DNA from 4 places in the Mesorhizobium huakuii genome. Region 1 is predicted to be linked to each of the others. Evidence: riboswitches for the same ligand, from Rfam matches in the RefSeq annotation. Region 1 holds a riboswitch; each other region holds the start of a gene.
The links. Region 1 has a riboswitch for cobalamin ahead of HB778_RS17155 (aromatic ring-hydroxylating oxygenase subunit alpha). Riboswitches for the same ligand answer to the same signal wherever they lie in the genome.

Region 1 (4,545 bases):
AGCAACAGGCGAGGATGAAGCCGTCATCGATCTCGTGATCGAGGATGCCGCCATTGTGGCTCATCTCGACAGCGCCGGAGACTTTCTTCACCTTGCAGGTTCCGCACAGGCCGAATTCGCAGGCTGCGGGGATCCGCACGCCCGAAGCGCGCGCCGTCTGCAGCACGGTCTGGCCGGCGACGCATTCCGCGTCGACGTCCGAAAGCGCGAAGCGGATCGGTGTTGCGGCTTCGACGGGAACAGCCACACTGTCCGGCGCAGCGAACGGCGCCGGGATTTCCTCCACCATCGGTGCGGCAAAGCTCTCCTGGTGGTATTTCGTCATGTCGAAGCCGGCGGCCTCCAGCATGCCGCGCACGGCGCGCATGAAAGGGTCCGGACCGCAGCAGAAGATTTCGCGTTCGCGGAAATCGGGCGCCAGCAGCGGCAGCCGGATGGCGTCGATGCGGCCCATATGGCCGTACCAGCCCTCGCGGCTCGACCGCTCCTCGATCATGAAGCCGAGCGACAGGCCGGGCATATGACCGCCGAGCAGTTCAAGCTCCTTGCGGAAGATGATCTCTTCGGCGCGCCGGGCGCAATTGACGAAGCCGACATCTGTCCACGGCGCGCAGTCGTTCAGCCAGCGCAGCATCGACATCATCGGCGTCACGCCGGAACCGGCCGAGATGAACAGATATTTGGCCGCCGGGTGGCTGTGCAGAGAAAAGTCGCCATTCGGCCCATAGGCCTTGACGTGCGAACCGGGCTTCAGGTGATCGAACATCCAGCGCGTGCCGATGCTGCCGGCCTGCGCCTTCACCGTCACCGCGATCGAGAACGGCCGCGACGGTGACGACGACAGCGTATAGGTGCGCATCAGCGGCCCGTCCGGCGTCGGCAGTTCCAGCGTCACGAACTGGCCCGGCTTGTAGCGGAACCAGGTCTGGTTGTCGGAGCGGAAGGTGAAGGTCTTGACGTCAGGCGCTTCGTCGCTGACGCCGATCACTTCCAGCACCTGCAGCCTGTCGTTCCAGGGCGCCATCTGGTCGAGATGGCGATAGAGGCCAAGATCCGTCATCGCATTCATCCCTCAACCTCTCAAGCAACGCTGCGCAGCGCCGGCCTGCCGTCGTCGGCAAGGCGCGGGCCGATGAAGCGCGCATACCAGTCGACAAACTGGATCACGCCGCCCTCGTGCAACTCGGAATAGGGGCCGGGCTCATAGGCCGGCGACAGGATGCCGAAGGCGTTCTCCTCGACGATGCGGCGATCCTGGTCGTTGGTCTCGGTCCAGACATGGGTGAGCTCGGCAAGATCGTAGTCGACACCTTCGACCGCATCCTTGTGGACCAGCCATTTGGTCGTCACCGCCGTTTCCGTCGCGCTGATCGGCAGCACGCGGAAGGTGACGGCATGGTCGATGAGGATATGGTTCCAGGTCGTCGGGTAGTGATAGTGCATCAACGTACCGATGCGGTCGGCCGACACGCTGTCGGAGAGGTTCTTCTTCACCGCCCGCTTGCCGGTCATCGTGTAGCTGACCGCGTCGCGCAGCAGCGGCGCCCTTGTGGCGCGGAATTGCCCGGCCGGGTCGATGCGGAACTTGCTCGGCAGGCCGGCCGCCTCGCATTTGGCCCAGTGCGCCAGCATCTCCGGATCGCTGTCGGCGCCTTGCACGCCGGTCACCGTCGGGGCTTCCGGGAAGGTCTTGCACAGTTCCGGGTGATTGCCGGCGCAATGGTAGCACTCGCGGTTGTTTTCCCAGACGAGCTTCCAGTTGCCCTTCTCGACGATCGTGCTCTCGAAGGCGATCTTTGCTTCGCTCAAGCGGTGCGGCTTGAGATAGGGTTCGATCATCGCCCGCATCGGCGCGAAGTCCGCCGCCTCCTTGGCCAGGCAGATGAAGATGTAGCCGGCCACGCTTTCGCAGGCGACCGGCTTCAGGCCGAACTGGCTCTTGTCGAAACCATCTGCCATCTGGCGGGCAAACAGTAACCTTCCGTCCAGCTCATAGGTCCACTGGTGATAGGGACAGACCAGCTTGGCGGCCATACCCTTGTCGGTGTTGCAGACGCGGCTGCCGCGATGGCGGCAGGAATTGTGGAAGGCATTGATCTTGCCCTGCTGATCGCGCACCAGCACGACCGGATAGTCGCCGATCTGCACGGTGATGAAACTGCCGGGCTTCGGCAGTTCGCAATCATGGCCGATGAACAGCCAGTCGCGATACCAGATCAGCTCCATGTCGAGCTTGAAGAAATCGGGATCCGTGTAGAAGGGCTGCTCGAGTGAGAAACCCTCTCTGCGGCTGTTCAAGAGCCTCAGCATATCGTTGCGCGCATCCATGTCCTGTCCTCTTCGTTCAAGGACTGACTATGGTGGTGATTGAGGAAGGATCGACCGCACGCCGGCTCGCGCCGGATATGCAGCATCCGCCTCTTGACCGCCCACCGCGATCAGTCGAGTTCAACTATCTCGGGCTGGTTTCCGGGCTCTGGAGTGTCCTTGCGGACGGTCGCGACACCTTCCCAGGCTTTCGCCCAGTGGTCTCCCGTTGCGACTTGAACTCCACCACCGTTGCGGGGGCAGCGCCGGACTTTGACCGGCTTCCCAATTCTCCGCCCCGTCGTCACGAAGCGGCACCTGAGATGGCCTGATCTAATCACGACAGCGGATGCGACATCGGCATGAAAGCGACATCGCATCCATGTGGCGCGACACGCATGCGAAACGATCGGGTCAAGGCGGCAGTCACGAAAATCGTCGCGGTCACGGCTGTACCTGCTGTCAGAATCGACCCGGAACGGGCGCTAAAAAGGTTAACGGTATCGAAAAGTAACTATTAGCAGATTCTAAAATCGAACCGAACGGTTCGTTTCTGTTGACGGTGCGTGCAGGACGGTGTGAACGCTGAGGCTCCGATACAGTTGGTGATCGCAGCGCTGGTTTGCCTAACAGTTTGATATCAAAAACAAAAATATATGGCCAGGAAGGCCTTGGCACAATTTCAAGTGGTGGATTCTTGGTCCACACGGAACAACTTCGTGATTGGAAACGGCTGGCTGGCTTTCCCACATCGGGGCTGTCCGAACGACGCGATTTTAATCCCAAGACACGCCGCTAGACGGACAGAAAAATACTGGAGTGCCCAAAATGAAAAAGATTGTTCTCACTGCCGCTGCCCTTCTGGCCATTTCCGGCAGCGCCTTCGCTGGTAGCGACCACTATGGTTCGAATGCCGCTGCAGCCGCGGCTGTCGACAGCCAGCACACCGCTTCGACCAAGAAGTCGGAACCGGCTGCTCAGGCGCCTGTTCAGGGTGCTGACCGCAACCTCTTCGGCAACAACTAACAGCCGATCCCGGCCAATGGCGGGTTTTTCGCCCGCCGCTCCGGCCGACCTCAAGAAATTCAGGAGACCTAACATGAACAAGTTCATCATTGCTGCCGCCGCCGTTCTGGCCATCTCCGGCAGCGCTTTCGCCGGCAGCGACAACTATGGCTCCACCGGCGCCAACCAGGCTGCCGCTGCTTCGAACGACAGTTCGTACACCGCTTCGATCAAGAAGTCGGCTCCGGCCACTCAGGCGCCTGCTCAGCAGGGCGCTGACCGCAACCTTTTCGGCAACAACTAACAACCGGTTCGCAGCGGGACGGCGGGCATACCCGCTGTCCCGGCGAAATCCAGAAATTCAGGAGACTTGAAATGAAGAAGATCATCCTTGCCGCCGCCGCCGTTCTGGCCATCTCCGGCAGTGCCTTCGCCGGCAGTGACAATTATGGCTCCAATGCCGCCAACCAGCCTGCGGCGACCTCGGTTGACAACTCGCGTACGGCTTCGATCCGCGGCAACGGCTCGCCCGTCTACAAGCTGCTCAATTCGTCGGGCGACGCGCAGAAGTCCGCGCCTCAGGGCAGCGACCGGAACCTCTTCGGCAACCACTAACAGCCGAAGCTAATTTTCCAAAAAGAGCGGCGGGCCTGGCCCGCCGCTCTTTTTTCGATCCGAAGCCTCAGGCCGCCTTTGCTTCCGGCTTTTGCAGCGCGAAGGAATGTCCGTCCGCATCGAAGATATGCAGGTCCTCGGCATTGGCGCTCAGCCGCAATGTCGAACCGCGCTTGACCTCGACATTGCCGGGCAGCTTGGTCACCAGCGGCAGGTCGGCACGGCCGATGTCGACATAGACCAGCTGGACCTCGCCGAGCTGCTCGACATAGTCGACCGTTCCCTCGAACAGATAGTCCGCGCCGGTGGCGACCATGAGGTCTTCCGGCCGCACGCCGAAGCTTACCGCCGCACCCTTCGCCGAGGCTGGCGTCGAGATCGGCACGGTCGCCTTGCGCCCGCCGACATGGCTGACGACAGTCGGGTTTCCGGTCTTGTCGATGGTCGCCGGCAGGATGTTCATGGCCGGCGAGCCGATGAACTGGGCAACGAACAGATTGCCGGGCTTCTTGTAGAGGTCCATCGGCGTGCCGACCTGTTCGATATGGCCGTCCTTAAGCACCACGATGCGGTCGGCCAGAGTCATTGCCTCGACCTGGTCGTGGGTGACGTAGATCA
Region 2 (4,545 bases), 3.4 Mb from region 1:
ACATCGGCGGCGAGCAGCATCGAGCGGTAGAACAGGATGGGAATGACGGGAGCGGCGTTTCCCTCCCCCTCGAGGGGAGGGTGGCCCGCAGGGCCGGGTGGGGTCGGTACGACCGGGTGTGGCGTTTCTTTGAGTCGGCGCGTTTCGGAGAGGACCCCACCCCCGGCCTGCGGCCGGACCCTCCCCTCGAGGGGGAGGGGGACGACGCCGCGGCTTGGCTCGTAGTAGCCGGCCTTTGGCACTGCCACCGGCTCCACAACGGCAGTATCCCGTCCAGCCAAACTGGCCAGCCTCTGCACCAGCGCATTCATATTCGCCAGACCGCCCTCGCGGAAATAGCCGAGCAGGCTATCCAATTCCTGGCGCGGCAGCGTCGAGGCTTCGATCAGCCTGAGGTCCTCGTCATGGCTCTCACCTGGCAGCAGCGCGAGCTTTATGCCGCGTTCGCGGGCGATCGTGGCCAGCTGGTCGCAGCCATAGCGCCACCAGTCGTAGCCGCCGAGGATGCGCACCAGGATGATCTTGGCATGGCGGGCGACGCTGTCGATCCAGAGGTCGACGGACATGGGATGGCGCAGGTCGCGCAGAGCGGCCAGCCTCATCGAGGGCAACCGGCCGGCGTTGGCCTTCCACGCGGCCGCCAGGCCGGCGAGGTCGCTGTCGGTGAAGGACAAGGCCACGATATCCGCCGGCGTCTGCCGCAGATCGACCGGCTCGGCGAGATCGTCGAGCGAGGCGGAGGTCGTGGTGAGGATATGCATCGCGGCCCGTGTCTGAAATCAGCCGGCGAGTATACGCTCGATCGCGGGGCGGTTCAGCCCCTTCAGGCCGATCACGACGAGGCGCGAGCGTCGGTCGTCCTCGGCGGTCCAGGCGCGATCGTAGTAGTGGTTGACGCGCGGGCCGACGGCCTGCAGCAGGAGCCGCATCGGCTTGCCGCCGACCTCGACGAAGCCTTTCACGCGCAACACGTTTTCCTGTTCGGCGGCGGTGGCGACGCGCTTTGCCAACTCGTCCGGATTGGCGATCGAGGCAATGTCGACGATGAAGGTGTCGAAGTCGTCATGCTCATGGTCGAAGGCGCCGTCATGATGGGATTTGCGGTTTTCGATGTCGTCCTCGACGGCGAGACCGAGTCCGAGCAGTACGGAAGGATCGACCTTGCCGTGTGCTGTCGGCACGATCTTCACGGCACGGGCGGAATGTTCGCCAATGATGGCGTTGGCGCGGGCCGAGCCGGCGGCATCCATCAGGTCGCTCTTCGACAGGATGATCAAATCGGCGCAAGCGATCTGATCCTCGAACACTTCCTCGACCGGGTCGTCATGGTCGAGGCTGTCATCCTGCGCGCGCTGCGCCTGCAGCGCGTCCATATCGTTGGCGACGCGGCCTTCGGCAAGTGCGGGACCATCGACCACGGCGATGACGCCGTCGACCGTCACGCGGCTCTTCACCGTCGGCCACTGAAAAGCCTGGACCAGTGGCTTGGGCAGAGCGAGGCCTGAGGTTTCGATCAGGATGTGGTCGACTTTCGGCGTCAGCGACAGGATTTGATCGAGCGCCGGCACGAAATCGTCGGCGACGGTGCAGCAGATGCAGCCATTGGCCAGTTCGACGATGTTTTCCTCCGGGCAGGTGTCGATGCCGCAGCCCTTCAAAATCTCGCCGTCGATACCGATGTCGCCGAACTCGTTGACGATGATGGCAATGCGCTTGCCGCCGGCGTTTTCCAGGAGATGGCGGACCAGCGTCGTCTTGCCGGCGCCGAGGAAGCCGGTGACGACGGTGCAGGGGACGCGGGAGACGGAAGCGCTCATGATCAATCCTTCAACAGGTCGAGAGGTGGAATGCGGGCAACGAGGCCGCGCTTGAGGGAATCAGGCCGGCCGCGCCATGGAATGAGGCCGTCCGTCGAGGTGGCGAAGAGCTTTGCGCCGGTGACGAGGTCGGCGCCGCTGGTCGCGGTCAGGTCGCCGAACACATAGCTCCAGCAGCCGTCGCGCAGGATCGCCGCACTGAGGCGGCGCTTGCAATTGCCGAGGCATTCGACCGTGCGCACGCGGATATGGTCGTCAGACGCTGCACGGCGCATGTCTTCAGCCAGCAGTTCGCCGGCGCGAGGATGGGCGTCGGAGCCGGTCTCGTCACGGCAGGAGGCGCAGACGATGACCGTGATGCCGGCCAAGGCATCGCCGTCGGCGGACGAATTGTCCGCTTTGCCAGCCGAAAAACTGCTGTTCTGGTCCAAAAAGCCGGGCTCCTTGCCCGGAAACCCGCCAGGCGATCGGATTCTTTTGTCGCAGACGGCAGGTCTCCTGGCTCGCGGGTCATCGCCTTGGGTGCCGCCTTCCCGGGAAACTCCCAGTGGCTTTCGGCCTTGGCTCTTCGCTTACAGTTGCGGGGACAGCCGCGGATTTGAGATTTTCATCCCGCACCGCATTCCCTCTTAGCCCCTGCCGTTGCGGGCAAGGGACCGTCTGAACCGGATTTAGGCTTTTGCAGGCAGTGGTGTCAACGCGCGGCTACGACATGGCTATGTCGGCCAGCGCCGGGCCCAGATCGCCGGCCGGCGTCACTTCCATGCGTTCAAGGCCGAGCCAGCCCTGCATCTGCTTCAGTTCCTCAAAGAGCTGCGCAGCGGTTTCAGGCGGTGCGTTGGGCTCGGGGTAGGCGGCATGGACGCGCAGGACGCTGGCTGGCCGGTCTGCCTTGAGGTCGACGCGCGCCACGATCCGGTCGCCGAGCAGGAACGGCAGGACGTAGTAGCCGTACTGCCGCTTTTCGGCCGGTGTGTAGATCTCGATGCGGTAATGGAAATCGAACAGCCGCTCCGACCGCGACCGTTCGAAAACGACCGGGTCGAACGGCGCCAGCAAGGCGCGGGCCTCGATTTTGCGGGGCAAACGGGCATCCTTATGGAGGTAAGCCGGCTTGTCCCAGCCTTCGACCCGCACCGGCACCAGTTCGCCAGTCTCGACCAGTTCCTCCAAACGCCCCTTCATGTCGGCCGGCGACAGGCGGAAATAGTCGCGCAAATCGCTTGATGTCGCCACGCCATGGGCGCGGGCGGAAATGCGCAGCAATTCGCGATGCGCGTCCTCGGCTGATGGCACCGGCAGGTCGAGGATCGCCTGCGGCAGCACGCGTTCGGGCAAATCATAGAAGCGCTCGAAGCCGCGGCGATGCGCCGTGGTGATGCGCCCGGCCCAGAACAGCCATTCGAAGGCGTGCTTGGCATGGCTCCAGCCCCACCAGCCGCCTGAACCCTTTTGGCCCTCGAGCGCCGAAGCGGCGATCGGACCGCGCGCTACGACCTCGCGATAAATGTCTTCTATATAGGCGGCATGCTCTCGGCCCCATTTGGCCAGCCCCAGATACATCTCGTCGCCCTGCTCGGCGCGCTGCATGCGCCAGCGCATCAGCGGATAGGTCTCGACCGGCAGGAACGAGGCCTCGTGCGCCCAGTATTCGAACACAATGCGCTTGCGCGTCACGGCGGCATTGTCGAGCAAAGCGAGCGGGTAGGGGCCGAGCCGCGAATAGAGCGGCATATAATGCGCGCGCACCACCGCGCTGACGGAATCGATCTGCAGCAGACCCGTGCGCGAGAGCACGCGGGCGAAGTGGCGGCGGTCGGGCGTGCCATTCGGGCGCGGATCGAGAAACCCCTGGGCGGCGAGCGCTATGCGCCGGGCGGTGGCAAGCGAGATCTTTTCCTTCATGCAGCTGTCACTCTAAGGGCGTCCAGGTCGAGAGTCCGATGGGTGATTCCGGCCCATGCTAGCAGGGTTTTGGCGGCAACCTTGTCAAGAGAGAAAAGTGGAGTGAAAAGCGAAGGAAATCAAACAGGAGCGGATCGGACCAGTTTCTTCGGATATGCCGTCCAGGTCGGCGTTTTGAACAAGGTTTGACTTGCTTCGCTGGAAGTGCTGCGCTAACCCTCGCCGCGTTGCAGCATAGGCCCCTTAAAACGGTTCAGCGGTTAATCTGTCACGCTTCCGCATTAAGGTCCGGTGCTGTAATCAAAGTGGATTGGCGCCAACGGAAAGCCGCTGCATGAACGCACTCCTCAGTTCGTACCTGCCCATCGTCCTGTTCATCGGCGTGGCGCTGGTCGTCGGCCTGGCGCTGCTGGCCGCACCGTTCCTGGTGGCTTACCGCAATCCCGATCCGGAAAAGCTTTCCGCCTACGAGTGCGGTTTCAATTCGTTCGACGACGCCCGCATGAAATTCGACATCCGCTTCTACCTGGTGTCGATCCTGTTCATCATCTTCGATCTCGAAGTGGCCTTCCTGTTTCCCTGGGCCGTCTCCTTCTCGAAGATTGGCATGCTCGGCTTCTGGTCGATGATGGTGTTTTTGGCAGTGCTGACCATCGGCTTTGCCTATGAATGGAAAAAAGGAGCGCTGGAATGGGATTGAACGACAGTTCAGGCACCCTCGTCGCGCCGAAGCCGAAGGGTATCATCGATCCCAACACCGGCAGGCCGGTGGGGGAGGACGATCCCTTCTTCCTCGAAATCAACAATGAGCTTGCCGACAAGG
Region 3 (4,545 bases), 2.0 Mb from region 1:
CCCAGCCAGACATTGTCCCAGCGCGCCAGACCGAGCCCGCCCATCGTCCAGAACAGCACCGAATGGGCGGCGCGCTGGTCGCCGGCAAAGACCAGATAGTTGGTCAGGGCGGTGAACAGGAAGGAGACGGCAAGGCCGGCGAGGATCAGCCGTTCCGGCCCCTGCCCCCGCACCCGCGCGACCAGCAGCAGAACGATGCAGGCGGCCAATATGCCGCCGGTGAACGCGGCGACCGGCAAGGTCCAGATGCCGAAACTGTCGCCGAGGACGGTGATGACGGAAACAGCTCCTGCAGCGGCGCCCGACGACAGGCCGAACAGGAAGGGATCGGCGAGATCGTTGCGGGTCACCGTCTGCAGCAAGGCACCTGTTGTGCCGAGGCCGCCGCCGACACAGACCGCCACGATGGTGCGTGGCAGCCTGAGATCGACGACGATCTTGCCGACCGGGCCCGACACCTGGTGCTCGTTCAACCCGACGGCATGGCCAAGCGAGGCGATGACGTCGGTCAGCGGGATCAGCGTCGAACTATACGCGATCGACAGCAGCACGAGGGCGACGGCCGCCACCGCGCCCGCCACTATCGCCAGCCCGAATGCCTTGTGCCCTGAAAGCGCACCGGATTTATGCCCAGGGGCAAGAAGCATCAGAACGCTTCCGGATGCATCGCCTTGGCGATCTTGGCGATCGCCTCGATGTTCGCCGGTCCAGTTGTCAGTTCGGCATAGCGCAGCGCCACAAAGCGCTCGTTCTTGACCGCGTCCGTTTCCTTCATTGCCGGATGCGCCTTCAGGAGCTCAAGCAATTTCTTGTAGCCGCCGCCGTCCTGGTAATCGAGCAGGATGAGGAATTGCGGATTGCGCGACGCCACGGTTTCCCAGTCCGTATTGCCCCAGCTGGTGTCCATGTCGGCCATGATGTTGTCGCCGCCGGCTGCCGTGATCATGGCGCTGGGGATGGCGAATTTTCCGGCGGTGAACGGCTTGTCCTCACCGGAATCATAGAGGAACACCCGCGTCCCCTTGGCGCTGCCGACCTTGGCGGTGATGTCAGCCAATTGCGCCTTCCAGCCGGAGACAAGCTTTTCCGCGTCCGCCTCCTTGCCAAAAATCTTGGCGAGCTTTTCGACGTCGCCATAGAGCAGGTCCATCGAGGCGGCGGGGCGGTTCTTGTCGAGATGGACGCAGCTCTCGGTCAGCACCAGCGTCTTGATGCCGTGCGGGGCTAGCGTGTCGGGCGTCACGTCACCGCCCGGCTTCATGCCATAGTACCAGCCGGCGAAGAAGAAATCGGGTTCGACTGCGACGAGGTTTTCGAGCGTCGGGTATTTGGGCGCCAGTTCCGGGATGGAGCCCTGTTCGGCCTTGAATTCGGCGCCGACCTTGTACCATCCGGTGATGCCGGTCAGGCCGACAATTGACGGCTGCAGCTTCAGCGCGAAGGCCATCTCGGCCATGTTGAGATCATGGATGACGGCGCGCTTGGGCGGCGCATCGAAGGTCAGCGGTTTGCCGCAGCTATCGACGGTGACGGGGAAGGCGAAGGCTGTTGAGGCCAGCAGCGAGAAGACAAGCGACAGAGCGAGACGTTTCACGGATTTTGCTCCTTGGTTGAACAGTGTCGAATGACGGATGGGTTTCGATCAGGAAGGGGGTGCGGCGCGGTTCGGAACATCGAACACCGTCAGTTCGCGGTCCTCGGTCGGATGGCGCAGGCGAAACACGTCGACGCCGAAAATCTCGCGGATCAGTTTCTGGGTCAGCGCCTTGCGCGGCGCGGCCAGCGCATGCAGCCGGGCTTCGTTCATCACCGCGACCCTGGTGGCGAACGGCGCCACCAGAGCCAGATCGTGCAGCACCGCGATCACCGTCATGCCGAAGCCGGCCACGAGTTCGAGCAGCTCGCCACGGGCGCGCGGGTCGAGATGGTTGGTTGGCTCGTCGAGGAACAGCACTTTCGGTTGCTGTGCGATGGCGCGCGCCAGCTGGGCACGCTGGCGTTCGCCGCCTGACAGCGAGCCGATGGCGCGGCCAAGCAGCGGCAACAGGCCGGTCCGGCGAAGCGCGTCGACGACGATGTCGCGTTCCTCGCTCCTGCACCTCAATCCGGCATGCGGAACGCGGCCAAGCTCGACATAGTCGATCACCGCAAGCCGCGGATCGGGCTGGTCGGTCTGGCCGACGACGGCGATGTGCAGGGCCCGTTCGGCGGTCGAGATCCTGTCCAGACGGCGTCCGCCAAGCTTCACCTCGCCCGCACTTGGCCGGAGCATGCCCGACAGCATGCGCAGCAGCGTGGTCTTGCCGGCGCCATTGGGGCCGATGATGGCGAGACGATCGCCTGATGCCACCGACAGGCTGACCGCATGGACCAGATCCCGGCCGTTCGCCGTCGCGCAGAGGTCGCGGGCTTCGAGAAGCGGCATCGTCATCGGCTGTTGCCCGCAAACTTGCCCGGCCCGGGGATACGGGCCAGCGTCTTGCCCGCCAGTCGCGGCGGACGTTGTCCGGAATTGCACCAGCCGTCAGCGAGCGAGGCGTATAGCCTTGCAAATCGCACGAGATCACCGGCGTCGGCCTCGGCGTCGATGGAGCCGAAAAGATAGGAAGCCTTGCCCGGCGCCTGGAAGGCCACCGTCAGCGGCCGCGCGCAGCCCGCCATGCACTCGACGCCTTCGATCGTGAAGCCATGCGCCACGGCGGGCTGATGATGGGCCGAGAGCCGGGAGCGCAAATCGGCGCACAGGCTTTCGCCCGACCTGATGCCGGTCGGGACGTCACGGCAAAGCGTGCACACGATGATGCGATGATCGATGGAGCCGTCCAACTTTCCGTCACTTTCCAAAACTGGCGACGGAAGGATGTTGGCGAGCCGGCCGACAAGACCGACGTCCACGTTTCCTCCCGGCACACCCCGTCCGGTCAACTCAGTGATGGCAGGTCTCCTGGCTCGCGGGTCTCGGCGCAATCCTGCCTTCCCAGCCTTGCCGGCCAGTGGCATTTCGGATCTTGCTCACCGCTTACAGTTGCGGGGGCAGCCACGGTCTCGACCTTTGAGGGTCTCACCGTGTTCCCTTTTCACCCCTTGCCTTTCGGCGCGGGGACCATCACCGGGCAATCGTAGTTTTGCCCCGGACGCATCGCAACGATTCTTTTCGACTGGTCCTGTCACCATCGTGGCACCAGCAGCCTGCGACCTCGTCAGAGAAGGCGCATACAACATCTCCGTCTGTTATGTAATAACAGAACTGTTAAAGACATATCCTCTGCCGCTGTCAATCCCTTGCCACCACCCTTCGAGTGCCGGAGAAGGTTGCGAACGTAGACAGGGCGGGTTCGCGTGAACCCGCCCTGGATCGGATGGTCTACAGGCAGACGGGCTTACTTCCCCGCCAGCTGCTTGGCGTTCTCCGGCGTGATCGCGGTCGTGTCGACGGTGACCGTCGTATCCACCGAAGTAGCGCAATCGAGCAGGATCTTCTTCGACATCTCGATCGCTTCCTTGGCGCCCGTCGGATAGGTGAAGGTCGCCGCCCAGTCGCCCTTGGCCACCGCCTCGATGCCGCCTGCCGGGCCTGGCAAGCCGTCGGTACCGATGATCTTGACCTGCTTGCCTGCGCCCTTGGCGGCAAGCAACGCGCCGGCCGCCATCATGTCGTTCGAGGCGTAGAGCACCTTGATATCGGGATGCGCCTGGAGCATGGCCGAGAAGGCGGTCTGGGCTTTGTCCGGCACCCAGTCGGCGGCCTGCTCGGCCACGACCTGGATCTTGGCATTCTCCTTGACGCCGTCCTTGAAGCCGTTCAGCCGCTCCACTGCCGGCGTCGAGCTCGGCAAGCCTTCCAGCACCGCCGCCTCGCCGCCGTCCGGCAGCAAGGTCTTGGCGGTGTATTTTCCGGCTTCGAGCGCGATCTTGTAATTGTCGCCGCCGATGAAGGCAGTGTAGTCCTTGCCGGGATCGCCGACCGTCTTGCGGTCGAGCTCGATGACAGGGATGCCGGCATCCATGGCGCGCTTCACTGCCGGCGTCAGCGGTGCCGCCTCGAAGGGCGAGATCAGCAGCAGATCGACTTTCTGGGTGATGAAGTTGTCGACCTGCGAGGTCTGCGTGTTGACGTTGCCGGCGCCGTCGGCGATCTGCAGCGTAAAGCCCGGTACTTCCTTGGCCGCCGCCGTCAGCTCGTCATTGACATGCTGGCGGTAGGGCTCGGCATTGTTCGCCTGCGAAAAGCCGATGATGAACTGGCCGTCCTTGGCGCAGGCCTTGACCAACGGTTCGGCAGCCTGGGCGGCTCCCGCAATGCACAGGCCAGCGCCTGCCAGAAGCATGGCGTGAAGCGCGCGCCTCGTTCCTTGTCTTATGGTTTTCATACTCACTCTCCTCCTCGTCGGGCCGGGGGCCAGACCTTGGTTTGACTTCAACTTGCTGCCGCTTTCCTCCTAACGACCCAAACCCTCGCGGCGGCGAACGAGGGATTGAAGCACTGCGGCCAGCACGATGATCGCGGCGGTCGCGAGCAACTGCATGGCGGGCGTGATGTTGTTG
Region 4 (4,545 bases), 3.4 Mb from region 1:
GCGCTTTCACGCCCGCCGAAAAATGGTGCTTGGTCACGCCCATCTCGGTGACCAGATCAGCGGCCTCGACCAGCGCCGGCTTGGCGTTGCGGCCGGTGACGACGACATGCAGGCCTTCGCGCCGCGCTTTCAGCGCCGCAACCACCTTTTCGAGATCGAGATAGTCGTAGCGCAGCGCGATGTTGAGCTCGTCGAGCACGACTAGGCTGATCGACGGATCGGCGATCAACTCCAGCGCCTTGGCCCAGGCAGCCTCGGCCGCCGCGATGTCGCGCTTCAGATCCTGCGTCTCCCAGGTAAAACCCTCGCCCATTGCATGCCAGACGACGCGGTCGCCGAAGGCAGCAAACGCATCCTTCTCGCCGGTGTGCCACTTGCCCTTGATGAACTGGACGACGCCGACGCGCTTGCCATAGCCGAGCATTCTGAGCGCCAGGCCGAAGGCGGCCGTGGTCTTGCCCTTACCCGGGCCGGTGTTGACAATGAGCAGCCCCTTCTCGACCGTCTTGCTGGCCACCTCGGCGTCCTGCACCGCCTTGCGCTTGGCCATCTTGGCGCGGTGGCGCTCCTCGTCCTTATTGTCGATGTCGGTCATGTCATTTCACCTTGAGCGGCAGCCCCGCCACCATCAGCAGCACCGTATCGGCAATCGCCGCGACCTGCTGGTTGAGCCTTCCGGCATCATCGCGAAAACGGCGCGCCAAGGCATTGTCCGGCACGATGCCTTGCCCGACTTCGTTGGACACCACGAACCAGGGCCCGCGTGGCCGTGACAGCACATCCGCCAGCCGCCGGCATTCGGCTCCAACGTCGTGATCGGCCAGCATGTGATTGGTCAGCCACAGTGTCAGGCAGTCGACCAGCACCGGCTGGTTGTCGGGCAAGGCCTCGAGCGCGCCGGCGAGATCGAGCGGTGCGTCGATAGTCATCCAGCCCTCGCCGCGCCGCGAGCGGTGCAGCGCGATGCGCTCGCGCATTTCGCTGTCGTAGGCCTCAGCCGTGGCGATATAGGCCCATGGTGACGGCAACGCCGTCGCCAGGGTTTCGGCATGCGCGCTCTTGCCGGAGCGCGCGCCGCCGATGATGAACGTCAGCTTGTTGCGATCAGGCAAAGCTGTCGCGCAGGCTGGTCGCGGTGCCGGTGAAGCGTCCGCGCACCACGCCGACGACGGCGCCGAGCACCAGCCAGAACACCAGGTTGGTCACCGTCACCGCCACCACGAACTGGTGATGCAACCCTTCCGGAATCGCCGTCTCGAAGCTGTCGGGCTGTGGCGCGCCGACGATGTGCGGGGCAACGATCAGCGCCACGGCAAGGATGGCGAGCGGCAGTGACTTGCGGAACGCGATCAGGCCGAGACCAGCCGCGGTTGCCGCCACCGTTGCCCACCACCAGATCTGGCGCGGCAAGAGATCGGCCGCCGGCATGGCCGGCAGTTCCGGCGGTAGGCCGAGACCAGGCGCCAGCGTGAACACGGCAAAGCCGGCCAGGCCCCAGAATACGCCCTGGCGCCAATTGCCGATGCCGCCGGCGAATTCCGAAACCGCGACCAGGATCAGCGCGAAGCCGATGCCGGTGACGATATTGGCAAGCACGCTGAAGGCGAAACGCTCGAAACCGTCTGCCGGCGCCCAACCCTCGTCTTTCGCCGGAGCAGTCACTTCAGCCGGGGCCGGCGCCGCAGTGCTCATGGCATTCCCCGCCGGGGCGGCCGTACTCATGGCAGTGGTATCCGCCGCGGCCGGGGCCGCGGCATGGTCGTGCTTATGGCCGCCGCCGGCCTGTTCGTAGACTTCCGCCTTCAGGATCAGCGGCACAGTGGCATAGGCCTGCATGCAGGCGAGGATGACGCCGGCCACGAGCCCTGCGATCGCCGCGATGAACACGACGTTGCGAAACAGGTTCATGATGTCAGATCCTGGTCAGTGGCAGGGAAACGCCATCGAATGGCGATAGTCGTGAGCCGCATTGTGGACCGCATCGATATGCGAAAAGCCGACAAAGCCCATCACGAAAATGCCGAGCAGCGCGGCGAGCGCCAGCTGCATGAAGCGCGACTGCGAGGAGACGGAGGCGCCGAGGGAGACGGAAGCGGTATTCATATCTTGTCCTTTCACCCTCCACCCGAGGGCCTGTCAGTTTTGCCGTCGTCGGCAGGTCTCCTGGCTCGCGGATCAGCGCCCTTCTCCACCTTCCCGAAGACGAATCTTCAGTGGCATATGGAGAGGACTACCGCACACAGTTGCGGGGGCAGCCACGGCATTGGGCAAGAATTTCGCCCGCACCGCATTCCCTCTTGGCTCCAAAACGGAACCGACGACTGCATGACTATAGGGAAAATCACGACACGCGGCAAACCAAATTCCGCCGGCAAACAGCGCGATTGCGCCATGCCGTCGCGAGGCGCGACAATTGACAATTCTCCTGGCCGGGTGTCGGCTGGCATCTTCACTGGAAGCCAGCCATGCAGCCCATTGCCAGCGAGCGCGCCCCCTACAACGGCCTGACCCAGGCCGAACCGACGCTGCCTTCATCGGCCTATTGGGATGAAGCAGCCTATCAGCGGGATCTCGATGCCATCTGGTACAAAAACTGGCTGCTCGTCTGCCGCGAGGCCGATCTCGCCCAGCCGCTTGCCTTCCGCCGATTCCGCATCGGCACGCAGGACATCATCGTGCTGCGCGACGACACCGGCGCGCTGCGCGCCTTCCACAACACCTGCCGGCATCGCGGCTCGCAGCTTTGCCAGGAGAGCGAGGGCCGGCTGAAGGCGCGGCTGATCACGTGCCCCTACCACGCCTGGTCCTATTCGCTGCGCGGCGACCTCGTGCGCGTGCCGTCGAAATCGTTGCCTGATGGTTTCGACAAGGCCGACCATCCGCTCTACCGCGTCGCGCTCTCGGTGTGGCGTGGTTTCGTCTTCATCAATCTGCAGGAGGATGCGGCGGGCTCCGCGCAGGCCTCCTTCGACCCGGCCTCCGGCAATCTCGGCAACTGGCCGCTGGAAACGCTGGTCTCAGGCCATGTGCTGCGCAAGGTGATGCACTGCAACTGGAAGATTTTTTGGGAAAACTTCAACGAGTGCCTGCACTGTCCGGGCGTGCACAAGGACCTGTCACGGCTGGTGCCGATCTACGGCCGCGCCTGATGAGCCGGCACGATGACCCCGAATGGACGCGCCATGCCGACAATGACGCGCCGGAATTTTCCGGCGGCCTGCGCGCCGGGGCCGAGACCTGGTCGCGCGACGGCAAGACGCATGGGCCGGTCTTCTCAGGCCTGACGCCAGCCGAACGCGCCGCCGGCCAGACCTACGCCACCAGCCTGCCCTCGATGTTCATCGTCGGTCATGTCGACTATGTCAGGACCGTGCGCCTTGTGCCGCTCGGCCCGGAGCAAACCGAACTTGTCGCCGAATGGCTGTTTACCCCCGAGGCCCTGGCCACGACCGACATCGACAACATCGTCGCCTTTGGCACGCAGGTGCTGGAAGAGGATGCGGCGATCTGCGAGGTCAACCAGAGGGGCCTGCGTTCGATGCGTCACACCGCCGGCGTGCTGATGCCCGAAGAGTACGACTTGCACCGCTTCCACAACTGGGTGCGCGAGCAGCACGCGGCGCTTTCTGCCTGATCCTCACAGGGACTTCGGCAGGTAGCGCCACGTGACAAACCCGCAAACCGCCGCCAGCAGCCCGAGCGTGACGAACACCGAGCCCAGTCCAAAGAAGGCCAGCACCACCGAATAGACCAGCGGCGGCGTCAGCTCGGAAAAGTCGAGATAGGTGCGGTAGACTGCCGCCATCTGCGCCCGCTCATAGGAGCGCACCGAGCGCATGAAGGCGGTCGAACCCAGCGCATCGAGCGCGATGGTGAAGAAGGCGCCACACAGCAGGAAAGTGCCGGTGAGCAGCGGCACGCTCTCCCCGACAGCACCCGCCGCCAGAAGCATTGCCGACATGGCGAAATAGGCAAATGTCATGGTGCGCCGGCCGCCAAAGCGTTGTCCGGCCTTGCCCCAGAAGATCGCCATGAACAACAGCGCGTTGCCGGCCGAAACCAGAAGACCGCCGGCCAGCTTGCCCTCGCCGGTGATCACCATGAACAGCGGCCCATAGACGAAGAACGTCGTCCAGAAACAGGAGCGGCCGAAGGCGATCAGCCAGGCAAGCCTCAATCTGGGCTGCGCGACGAAGCGGCCGATATTGGCGAGCGGATTGGCCGGCCGTGTCTTGCCGGGCCGGATCGAAGGGTTGTCGCCAAGCCGATAGGTCCAGAACAGCGCCAATAGCGCCAGCGCGAACACCGCCACCGCACCATGCGCGGCATAGATGCCGAAGCGCGTGTAGAGGAAGATGCCGAGCGTCGGCCCGCCGGTCCAGGCGAGCATCGACCACGCCATGCGCAGCGATTCGGCCTGCATGAAGTCGGTCTTGCGGATGTGGTCCATGATGTAGAGGTTGAGCGTGATCGAGAGCGCACTAGCGCCCATCACACGGCACAGCATGCCGGCCAGTTGCCCGGCCAGCGTGTGGGTAACGAAGA

Region 2: linked by a shared signal. The riboswitch ahead of HB778_RS00475 (DUF1636 family protein) and the one ahead of HB778_RS17155 (aromatic ring-hydroxylating oxygenase subunit alpha) in region 1 are both predicted to bind cobalamin.
Region 3: linked by a shared signal. The riboswitch ahead of HB778_RS26195 (DUF1636 family protein) and the one ahead of HB778_RS17155 (aromatic ring-hydroxylating oxygenase subunit alpha) in region 1 are both predicted to bind cobalamin.
Region 4: linked by a shared signal. The riboswitch ahead of HB778_RS00220 (CbtB domain-containing protein) and the one ahead of HB778_RS17155 (aromatic ring-hydroxylating oxygenase subunit alpha) in region 1 are both predicted to bind cobalamin.

The regions. Positions count from the first base shown of each region.
Region 1 is NZ_CP050296.1:3,450,063-3,454,607, forward strand. Features, by position in the region: gene HB778_RS17150 (hybrid-cluster NAD(P)-dependent oxidoreductase) at 1-1,060, opposite strand, end outside; gene HB778_RS17155 (aromatic ring-hydroxylating oxygenase subunit alpha) at 1,081-2,328, opposite strand; cobalamin riboswitch at 2,444-2,644, opposite strand; gene HB778_RS17160 (DUF680 domain-containing protein) at 3,136-3,333, shown strand; gene HB778_RS17165 (DUF680 domain-containing protein) at 3,407-3,616, shown strand; gene HB778_RS17170 (DUF680 domain-containing protein) at 3,688-3,927, shown strand; gene HB778_RS17175 (ABC transporter ATP-binding protein) at 3,995-4,545, opposite strand, start outside.
Region 2 is NZ_CP050296.1:96,709-101,253, reverse strand. Features, by position in the region: partial or broken gene HB778_RS00485 (cobaltochelatase subunit CobN) at 1-761, opposite strand, end outside; gene cobW (cobalamin biosynthesis protein CobW) at 780-1,817, opposite strand; gene HB778_RS00475 (DUF1636 family protein) at 1,820-2,248, opposite strand; cobalamin riboswitch at 2,289-2,493, opposite strand; gene HB778_RS00470 (winged helix-turn-helix domain-containing protein) at 2,523-3,722, opposite strand; gene HB778_RS00465 (NADH-quinone oxidoreductase subunit A) at 4,057-4,422, shown strand; gene HB778_RS00460 (NuoB/complex I 20 kDa subunit family protein) at 4,413-4,545, shown strand, end outside.
Region 3 is NZ_CP050296.1:5,427,280-5,431,824, reverse strand. Features, by position in the region: gene HB778_RS26210 (FecCD family ABC transporter permease) at 1-647, opposite strand, end outside; gene HB778_RS26205 (ABC transporter substrate-binding protein) at 647-1,594, opposite strand; gene HB778_RS26200 (ABC transporter ATP-binding protein) at 1,643-2,431, opposite strand; gene HB778_RS26195 (DUF1636 family protein) at 2,428-2,895, opposite strand; cobalamin riboswitch at 2,918-3,123, opposite strand; gene HB778_RS26190 (substrate-binding domain-containing protein) at 3,381-4,370, opposite strand; gene HB778_RS26185 (ABC transporter permease) at 4,440-4,545, opposite strand, start outside.
Region 4 is NZ_CP050296.1:44,798-49,342, forward strand. Features, by position in the region: gene cobO (cob(I)yrinic acid a,c-diamide adenosyltransferase) at 1-595, opposite strand, end outside; gene cobU (bifunctional adenosylcobinamide kinase/adenosylcobinamide-phosphate guanylyltransferase) at 597-1,112, opposite strand; gene HB778_RS00215 (CbtA family protein) at 1,105-1,908, opposite strand; gene HB778_RS00220 (CbtB domain-containing protein) at 1,924-2,103, opposite strand; cobalamin riboswitch at 2,137-2,334, opposite strand; gene HB778_RS42695 (aromatic ring-hydroxylating oxygenase subunit alpha) at 2,466-3,149, shown strand; gene HB778_RS42700 (SRPBCC family protein) at 3,149-3,634, shown strand; gene HB778_RS00230 (MFS transporter) at 3,638-4,545, opposite strand, start outside.